DNA from 3 places in the Cupriavidus sp. genome. Region 1 is predicted to be linked to each of the others. Evidence: predicted binding sites of a transcription regulator. Region 1 holds the regulator's gene; each other region holds the start of a gene.
What was found. The regulator HrcA, encoded in region 1, represses chaperone genes, less so after heat shock. The targets are predictions, from matches to a motif close to TTAGCACTCNNNNNNNNNGAGTGCTAA.

Region 2: a site for HrcA is predicted at 1,434-1,460, ahead of groES (co-chaperone GroES). Genes of this name have one in related genera too.
Region 3: a site for HrcA is predicted at 2,023-2,049, ahead of rpoH (RNA polymerase sigma factor RpoH). Genes of this name have one in related genera too.

The regions. Positions count from the first base shown of each region.
Region 1 is NZ_DBHKYV010000035.1:77,461-80,659, forward strand. It holds gene ACO550_RS30340 (RNA-binding S4 domain-containing protein) at 1-43, opposite strand, end outside; gene hemH (ferrochelatase) at 79-1,194, opposite strand; gene hrcA (heat-inducible transcriptional repressor HrcA) at 1,291-2,340, opposite strand; gene ACO550_RS30355 (NAD kinase) at 2,441-3,199, shown strand, end outside.
Region 2 is NZ_DBHKYV010000008.1:117,652-120,850, forward strand. It holds gene groL (chaperonin GroEL) at 1-963, opposite strand, end outside; gene groES (co-chaperone GroES) at 1,052-1,342, opposite strand; gene ACO550_RS13715 (two-partner secretion domain-containing protein) at 1,540-3,199, opposite strand, start outside.
Region 3 is NZ_DBHKYV010000001.1:305,596-308,794, reverse strand. It holds gene cyoE (heme o synthase) at 1-200, shown strand, start outside; gene ACO550_RS01415 (SCO family protein) at 291-917, shown strand; gene rpoH (RNA polymerase sigma factor RpoH) at 1,018-1,953, opposite strand; gene ACO550_RS01405 (pirin family protein) at 2,307-3,179, shown strand; gene ybiB (DNA-binding protein YbiB) at 3,199-3,199, opposite strand, start outside.

The DNA of each region.
Region 1 (3,199 bases):
TGTCGATGCGCATCCGCGCACCGGCTTCAAAATCCACTTGCATCGTCAACTCCTGCCTGCTTCCTGCCCCCAGCCATCTCAGGCTGCGGCGCCCCGTGTCTGCGCGCGCGTGCGCCGCGCTTCCAGATCATGCGGATGCGGCAATTTCAGTGGCCAACCCTGCAGATGCTGCAGGGCAATGTCGGCCAGGCCCGCAATCCATACCTCGGAATCATTCATGCATGGAATGAAATGGAACGCCTTGCCGCCCGCCACGCGGAACTCGGTCTGGCCTTCCATGGCGATTTCTTCCAGCGTTTCGATGCAATCCGCCGGAAAGCCGGGACAGAACACATCGACGCGTCCGGTGCCGACCTTGCCCAACTCGGCCAGCGTGGGTGCCGTATAGGGCTGCAGCCATTCCGCCTTGCCAAAACGAGACTGAAACGTCACCTGGTACTGCCCAAGCTGCAGGTCCAGCGCTTCACCAAGCAGACGGCCCGTCTTCAGGCATTCGCAATGATAGGGATCGCCGAGATCGAGCAACCGTCGCGGCAGGCCGTGGAACGACAAAATCAGCTTGTCGCCGCGCGCGAAGTCCGGCATGCCGTGCTGCAGCCAGTAACCGCGGACCTGCGCGGCCAGCGCGGCAATATAGGACGAATGATCGTGGAAATGCTTGACCAGCCGGATCTCGGGCTGGTTGCGCCAGTTCGACATGACGCGGAACACCTCGTCGAACGCGGTGGCTGTCGTGGTGCCCGAGAACTGCGGATATAGCGGCAGCAGCAGGATCTGTTCGGTGCCCTGGCGGCGCAGCGTCTCCATGACCGACTCGATCGACGGGTTGCCATAGCGCATTGCGCACGCCACGGTCACGTCATGGCCAAGTTTCTGCATCAGCAGTTGCAGCGCGTGCGCCTGGCGCTCGGTATGGACCAGTAGCGGTGACCCGGTCATATGCGCCTCGCGCAACCAGATCGACTCGTACTTGAGGGCCGACGCACGCGAGCGGAATGGCAGGATCAGCCCGTACAGGATCGGCAGCCAGGCGAGCCGCGGAATCTCCACGACACGCGGGTCCGACAGGAAGGCCTTCAGGTAACGTCCTACCGCCTTGGGCGTGGGGGCGTCGGGCGTGCCGAGATTGATCAGCAGGATTGCGGTGCGCGGCGGCTGGCCGTGCTGGTATGCCGGTTCAGGCGAAAACGTCATGGGGTTTCCGTTGCAAGGCCGGGGGCGCTGGCAAAAGCCGGGTTGTCGCCGGCCAGAGGATCTGGCCGGTATGGGAAAGACTGCCAGACCGGGCCACTAGTTCTGGCTGAGCGCGCTGGAAAGCAGCCGCGCGGTGATGTCGACGATCGGGATTACGCGCTCGTAGGCCATGCGGGTCGGGCCAATGACGCCGAGCGTGCCGACGATCTGGCCGTCCACCTCGTACGGCGCCGTGATCACGGCCATGTCCTCGATCGGCACGAGCTGGCTTTCGCCGCCGATGAAGATCTGCACGCCCTGCGCGTGGCTCGACACATCGAGCAGCTGCAACAGGCTGGTCTTGTGCTCGAAGACGTCGAACAGGCGGCGCAGCTTGTCCATGCTCGACGACAGGTCTTCCACTTCCAGCAGCTTGCGCTCGCCGGAGATGAATACCTGCTCGCCATTGTCCTCGGCCATGGCACTGCTGCCGGCCTCCACGGCCGCCTGCATCAGCGCCGACATGTCACGCCGCAGCGCCTGCAGTTCCACGCGCAGATGGTCTCGCACGGCGTTGAAGCTCATGCCCGCATAGTGCGCGTTGAAGAAATTGGCGGCCTCGATCAGCTGGGCCGGCGTGTACGACAGCTCGGTCTGGATGATGCGGTTCTGGACGTCGCCTTCCGGGCTGACGATGATCAGCAGGATGCGCTTGTCTGACAACCGCATGAATTCCACCTGCCGGAATGACTGGGCGCGCCGTGGGGTCATTACCACGCCGGCAAAATGCGAAAGGTTTGAGAGCGTATGCGCGGCCGCCGTGATCATGCGCTGCGGACCGAGTTGCTGGTTGGCCATCTGGCCCTGGATCTGGTCCGTCAGGTTGGCCAGCTCGGATGCCAGCCCGGACGCGCCCTCCAGCGGGCGTGCCGTCAGCATCGAATCCACGAACAGCCGGTACCCGCGCGGCGTGGGAATGCGGCCAGCCGACGTGTGCGGGCTGGCGATGAAACCCATTTCCTCGAGGTCAGACATCACATTCCGGATGGTCGCCGGCGACAGGTCCAGACCCGAGTACTTTGACAGGGTCCGCGAGCCCACGGGCTGCCCTTCGGCGATGTAGCGCTCGATCAGGGTCTTGAGAAGCGTTTTCGAACGTTCGTCCATGATGTCGGGATTTTAATCAAAACCGGAAGGTTCTGGCGTCACGTTGTGTGCGCATGACCCAAAGCTGACAACGGTCATGCCGGTATGGTCTAATCCCGCCATGTCTGCCCCCTCCAAGCCAGGCGCCCTGCGCGCCCCGTTCAAGACCGTCGCCCTGGTGGGCCGGTACTCGACCGCAGGTATCGAAGGCCCGCTCGAAGAGATCGCGTCCTGCATTTCCCGCAACGGCCAGGATGTGGTGTTCGAGCGTGAGACCGCGATGGCCACGGGCCTGACCGGCTATCCGGTACTGACCCCCGACGAGATCGGCCGGCAGGCCGACGTGGCGGTGGTGCTCGGCGGCGATGGCACCTTGCTGGGGCTCGCGCGCCAGCTGGCCGGCCACGACGTGCCCGTGATCGGCGTGAACCATGGCCGGCTGGGCTTCATGACCGATATCCCGCTGGAGGACGTCGCCACCGCGCTGCCCGAAATGCTGGCCGGCCGCTATGAGGCCGAGTCGCGCATGCTGCTCGAATCGCGTGTGATCCGCGACGAAGCCGTGATTTTCTCGGCGCTGGCATTCAATGACGTGGTGGTCAACCGGTCCGGCATCTCGGGCATGGTCGAACTGGCGGTCTCCGTCGACGGCTATTTCATGTACAACCAGCGCTCGGACGGCCTGATCGTGTCCACGCCGACCGGCTCCACCGCCTACGCGCTGGCCGCGGGCGGTCCGATCCTGCATCCGACGCTGTCGGGCCTGGTACTGGTGCCGATTGCCGCCCATGCGCTGTCGAACCGGCCCATCGTGTTGCCGCACGATGCCGAGGTCACGATCGAAGTGGCCAGTGCGCGCGATGTCAGCGTCAACTTCGAC
Region 2 (3,199 bases), on a different contig from region 1:
CTTGGCTTGGCCCAGGTCTTGCAGCGTAGCCTTTTCCAGCGTCAGGCCGATTTCTTCGGCAATCACGGTACCGCCGGTCAGGATGGCGATATCTTCCAGCATGGCCTTGCGGCGGTCGCCGAAGCCCGGTGCCTTGACGGCGGCGGTCTTCAGGATGCCACGGATGTTGTTCACCACCAGCGTGGCCAGGGCTTCGCCTTCCACGTCTTCAGCGATGATCAGCAGCGGGCGGCCAGCCTTGGCAACTTGCTCCAGCACCGGCAGCAGGTCGCGAATGTTCGACACCTTCTTGTCGAACAGCAGCACGAACGGCTGGTCCAGGGCAACAACCTGCTTTTCCGGGTTGTTGATGAAGTACGGCGACAGGTAGCCGCGGTCGAACTGCATGCCTTCCACGACTTCCAGCTCGTCGGCCAGCGACTTGCCATCTTCCACGGTAATCACGCCTTCCTTGCCAACCTTGTCCATGGCTTCGGCAATGCGCTCGCCGATCGAGGCGTCGCTGTTGGCCGAGATGGCGCCAACCTGGGCGATTTCCTTGCTCGTGGTGGTCGGCTTGCTCAGCTTCTTCAGCTCTTCCACTGCCGAGGCCACGGCCTTGTCGATACCGCGCTTCAGGTCCATCGGGTTCATGCCGGCGGCGACGAACTTCATGCCCTCGCGCACGATCGACTGGGCCAGCACGGTTGCGGTGGTGGTACCGTCACCGGCGTTGTCGCTGGTCTTGGAAGCCACTTCCTTGACCATCTGCGCGCCCATGTTCTGGAGCTTGTCCTTCAGTTCGATTTCCTTGGCCACGGACACGCCGTCCTTGGTCACGGTCGGGCCGCCGAAGCTGCGCTCCAGCACCACGTTGCGGCCCTTCGGGCCCAGGGTCACCTTCACTGCATTGGCGAGAATGTTCACGCCTTCAACCATCTTGGCACGTGCGGCGTCGCCGAACACTACGTCTTTTGCTGCCATGTTCTGAATCTCCGGATCGGGATGGAGCGCCCCGCGCGAACGGCGGGACGATCAATAATTTGGTATGTCTGGTGAGACAGGCGTCGATTTACTTGTTGACGACAGCCATGATGTCTTCTTCGCGCATGACCAGCAGTTCCTGGCCATCCACCTTCACGCCCTGGCCGGCATACTTGCCGAACAGCACGCGGTCACCCACCTTGACGTCGAGGGCGATGTTGTTGCCCTTGTCATCCTTCTTGCCCGGGCCAATGGCGAGCACTTCGCCCTGATCTGGCTTCTCGGCTGCATTGTCGGGAATCACGATGCCGGACGCGGTCTTGGTTTCATTGTCCAGACGCTTCACGATCACACGGTCGTGCAGAGGACGCAGGTTCATACGGACTCCTAAATACAAAAAATGAGTTTTGGGTCACAAAATGGCCGTCTTTTGCGACGGCCATCAGGTTTTTGGTCAACCGCAGGGGCTGTTAGCACTCTCCCCCAGCGAGTGCTAATTATAGGGACGGGGTATTTCGATTTCAAGACGCGGACTTAATGGGGGTTTACCCGCGACGTCATCGGCACCGGCTGGCGTCAAGGATTCGGCCCCACCCCCTGGAATGACAGGCCATTGTTTGTGTTGTGCTGCCTCTTGCCGTTGAAGCCGGGTAAGCCGCTGGACGATCCAACCGCGCCAATGAACGGCGTAGCGGGTGTCACTGTTGGCCAGGGATCCCGCGTAGTCACAACGGAAGGATTCACCGACACCCCGCCAGCAGTTCCCGATGCCGGTTCCGGCGCAGGGGTACTGACTTCCATTGCCGGAGGCTGGACGACCGGCCTGGCAACGTCCACCGTGTCGCGAACCGGCGCCTGGACACCCGTCGGTGTCAGCGTCCCCTCGGCGCGCGTGCCGCCGGCTGCAATCGGGGTTGCCACCCCGCGCGTTGCCCTCGGAATCTCGGTAACCGGCGCGTGTAAAGGCGGCCTGTCGGAAACGGCCCTTCCATCCAACGGCGTGGCCGGGCTGGCATCGGCCCATGGCGTTTGCGAGCCGGCGTCCGCCCTTGCCGGCCCTGTGCCCGCATTTGCGTCAGGCGTATCCGGCCCAAAATGCGGCCCAGAACGCGGCCCAGAACGCGGCGTGGCCGGACTTTCGGCAGGTACTGCCCGCGCGGTCGGCGTCGGCATGTCATCCCGGATTTGCCGGAACGAGCCATCCGTGCCGCCATCGATCTCCGGCCTGGGGGTCTTGCTGCCCTTTACTTTTGAGGCGATATCGCTGACTCCGACCGTGAACGAGATCGAATTGCCCGAGGTGTGTTTGTCTACCAGGGATTCGGACATGCCCTCGGCGTCGGTATTCACTGTGCCGCTGACGCCCGCCGAATGGATTGACACACCGGCGATCGTGGCGTTCTGCATGGTCCTTGTGTCGATTTCATCCACCGTTTCGCCCCAGGCGTTGATCGTGCCAACACCCGCGCGGCTTAAACCACCACCGCCACCGCCATAACCGCCATCCTGGCTGACCGTATCCAGTACACCGGTTGCGTTCAACGAGCCACCAACATCGACACTGCCATCGCCCGATTCGGAAACCAGATAACCACCCTTGAGATTCAGGTCGCCAGTGGTATTGACCTGCAGTCCATCCTTCGCCGTGATCCCGGTCTGGGCTGCCGTCGTCCGCTCGTCACGATACTCACTGCCACCGCCCGCCTGCGCGGAGAATGTCGGGATCACACCATTGGTGCCCGCGGCAACACCCACGGACACGCCCCAGTTATTCCGGGAGCGATCAGAGTCCAACACGTCTTGCACGGACTCGACATTCAGGTTTCCTCCGGTCTTCACCGCGACACTGGCGCCCGTCACATGGGCGCCGGACAGCGTCGTGTCGGCACCGGAGGACAGGCTGACCGACCTTGCATGGAGCGTCGTGTTGGTGTGCTGCGTCTGCTTCATGCTGGAGTTTTCCCTGGACCCGCCAATATCGAGCGACGCGCCAACGCCTGAGCCAAAGGCAGATACCGATGCTCCTGCCGAAACCCCGAGCTTGAATGAACTGGAGGAAGTCTCCTCCGTCGCACCACGCTTCGCGGCATTCATGGAAAGATCGCCACCGGCCGACAACTCTGCTTCATCGGCCCCGAGCTTCATGCCGTTGAGTTCGATGTCGTTGCGGGCCGTCATGCGAATCTTGCCGGCTTCGACGCGGTTGATATTCTCGGACCAGCCAGTCGCTGTCGAT
Region 3 (3,199 bases), on a different contig from region 1:
TCTACGGCATGAGCGGCTACATCTACCTGGCCGCCGCGCTGGGGCTGGGGCTGGTGTTCCTGGGCTACGCCTGGAAGCTGTTCCGCAACTACTCGGACCAACTGGCCCAGCGGACCTTCCGCTATTCGATCCTGTACCTGTCGCTGCTGTTTGCCGCGCTGCTGGTCGACCACTACTTCAAGTTCGTGCCGCAGGTCTGATACGCCTGCGGCATCTTGCCGCGCCCGGAAGCCACCTTCGACGTGATCGGCGATACTTTCGGGCCTACCTCCCAATCCGTCACTTCGCGTATGCCGAATCTCGCCCAAGGCTTCCTGGCCCCGCTTCTGACCCCATTGCGTCGCCTCTGCCTGCTCGCACTGTGTACGGCCCTGCTGGCGGCCTGCGGCCAGCCGAAACCGTCGTTCAAGAACGTCGATATCTCGGGTGCCACCGAATTCGGCAAGGACTTCGCGCTGCAAGATCCCGCGGGCAAGACCCGCACGCTCGGCGATTTCAAGGGCAAGGTGGTGCTGATGTTCTTCGGCTATACCCATTGCCCCGATGTCTGCCCGACCACGATGGTCGAGCTCAAGCAGGTCATGGAGCAGCTGGGCCCCGATGCCGACAAGGTGCAGGTGCTGTTCGTCACGGTGGATCCGGAGCGTGACACCGCGGCGCTGATGGCCCAGTACGTACCGGCGTTCGATGCGCGTTTCCTGGGCCTGCGCCCGGCCGACGAGGCCGCGCTCAAGCAGGTGACCAAGGACTTCAAGGTCTACTACGCCAAGGTGCCCGGCTCGTCGCCGAACAACTACACGATGGATCACTCCGCCGGCAGCTATGTGTTCGATGGCAAAGGCCAGCTGCGCCTGTTCATCCGGCACGGCCAGGGGCCGGAACCGATCGCGCATGACCTGAAGGCGCTGATGTCCTGATACTCCGGCAACGCCAATCGCCCAATCGCCTAATCGCCCGGGCAAACAAAAAGGCCGGTCCAGTGGACCGGCCTTTTGCATGACTGCGAGTGTGCGTGGATCAGGCGAATGCCGCCAGCGCACCTTTCATCTTCTTCATCGCGGCGGTCTCGATCTGGCGGATCCGCTCGGCGGAAACACCAAACTCGTCGGCCAGCTCATGCAGCGTGGAACCACCCGAGCCGTCGTCGTTCACATCGAGCCAGCGCGCCTCGATGATGCGGCGGCTACGCGGGTCGAGCTTCGTCAGGGCCTCTTCCAGGCCTTCGACCTGCAGACGGTCCTGGCGCTTGGCCTCGAGTACCTTGGTAGGCTCGTTATGGTTGTCAGCCAGGTAGGCGATCGGGGCGAACTCTTCCTCGCCATCGTCGACCTGTCCTTCCAGCGCCATGTCGCCACCCGACATGCGGGTTTCCATTTCCATCACTTCCTCGGGCTTGACGTTGAGCTCGCGCGCAACGGCTTCGATCTGCTCCGGGGTGAAGGCATGCGAACCCTGCTTGTGGCTGCGCAGGTTGAAGAACAGCTTGCGCTGGGCCTTGGTGGTAGCCACCTTGACCATGCGCCAGTTCTTCAGCACGTATTCGTGGATTTCAGCCTTGATCCAGTGCATTGCGTACGACACCAGCCGCACACCCTGATCCGGGTCGAAGCGCTTCACGGCCTTCATCAGGCCGATATTGCCCTCCTGGATCAGGTCTGCATGCGGCAGGCCATAGCCCAGGTACTGGCGGGCAATCGACACCACCAGGCGCAGGTGGGACAGCACCATGCGACGCGCGGCATCGACGGAATCGGTATCGCGCAGGTCGCGCGCCAGCCGCTGCTCTTCCTCGGGGGTGAGCATCGGGATACGGTGGACCGCCTGGATATAGCTTTCCAGATTGCCCAGCGTGCCAGGAAACGTCAGCGCGAAACTGTTCGCGGCAGCGTTCTGGGGCGCCGTCGGCAGACGGCGGGAAACTTGGGTTTGATCGGCAGACAGGACTGCGTTCACTATGACTCCTTTCGCATCCGGCGGTGGGTTGCCGGTGTGTCCTGACAGGACACCGCACTGCAACGCATATTAGCACTCGAACCGGACGAGTGCTAAGTTAGAAGACCTATAGGGTTGATAGTTCCAACTCATCAGAATCTATTTTTGAATAGTCTGATCCGGCACCGTTGATTCCGCCTAGCTCCCACGCCACAAGGGCTGGCGGGTCGCGCGCGGTCAACAGAAAGATTAGAGGGGCGCGGAGTCAATCGGTTTCACACGAATCCATCACGAAATTGGGATGATGAATTGCAGGATTCGCTACACTGAAGTTGTTTTTCAGCCGCATTGCACCATCTCCCGGAGTGTCTTTCATGTCTGCTATCGAACACTTGCTGAAGCCGCACGTGCGGGATATCGGCGAGTTCACAGTACGCCGCCTGCTGCCTGCCGCCACAACCCAGACGGTCGGGCCGTTCATCTTCTTCGATCACATGGGTCCGGTGGAAATGGCGCCGGGGCAGGGCATGGATGTGCGCCCGCATCCGCATATCGGCCTGGCCACGGTGACCTATCTGTTCGAGGGCGAGATCATGCACCGCGACAGCCTGGGCAGCGAGCAGGTGATTCGTCCCGGCGACGTGAACTGGATGACCGCGGGCACCGGCATTACCCACTCGGAGCGCTCGCCCGACGCCGCGCGGCAGGCCGGGCCGCGCCTGCACGGCATCCAGACCTGGGTGGCGCTGCCCAAGCCGCATGAGAACGATCCGCCATCGTTCCATCACCATCCCGGCGCCACCCTGCCCAAGCTGGAATTGCCCGGCGTGCGGATGACCGTGATCGCTGGCGATGCCTTCGGTGCAGAGTCGCCGGTCCGGGTGTACAGCCGCACACTCTATGTGGCCATTGAGATGGAGGCGGGCGCCAGCCTGGTGATTCCGCCCGAGCATGTCCAGCGTGGCGTGTATCCGGTCGAAGGCAACCTGGAACTCGATGGCGAGACGCTGCCGGCCGAGCACCTGGTGGTGCTCACGCCGGGCGAGGCGGTGACCCTGACGGCCACCATGCCGTCGCGCGTGATGCTGCTGGGAGGAGATCCCACCGATGGCCGCCGCTTCATCTTCTGGAACTTCGTAGCCAGCAGCAAGGAGGCCATCGAGGAAGCCAGCCAGCGCTGGCAGGACGACCGTTTCCCCCATGTGCCGGGTGAAACGGAGCGCATTCCGCTGCCGACGCGGCGCTAGGGCGTGCGCCGCCGGCAGTT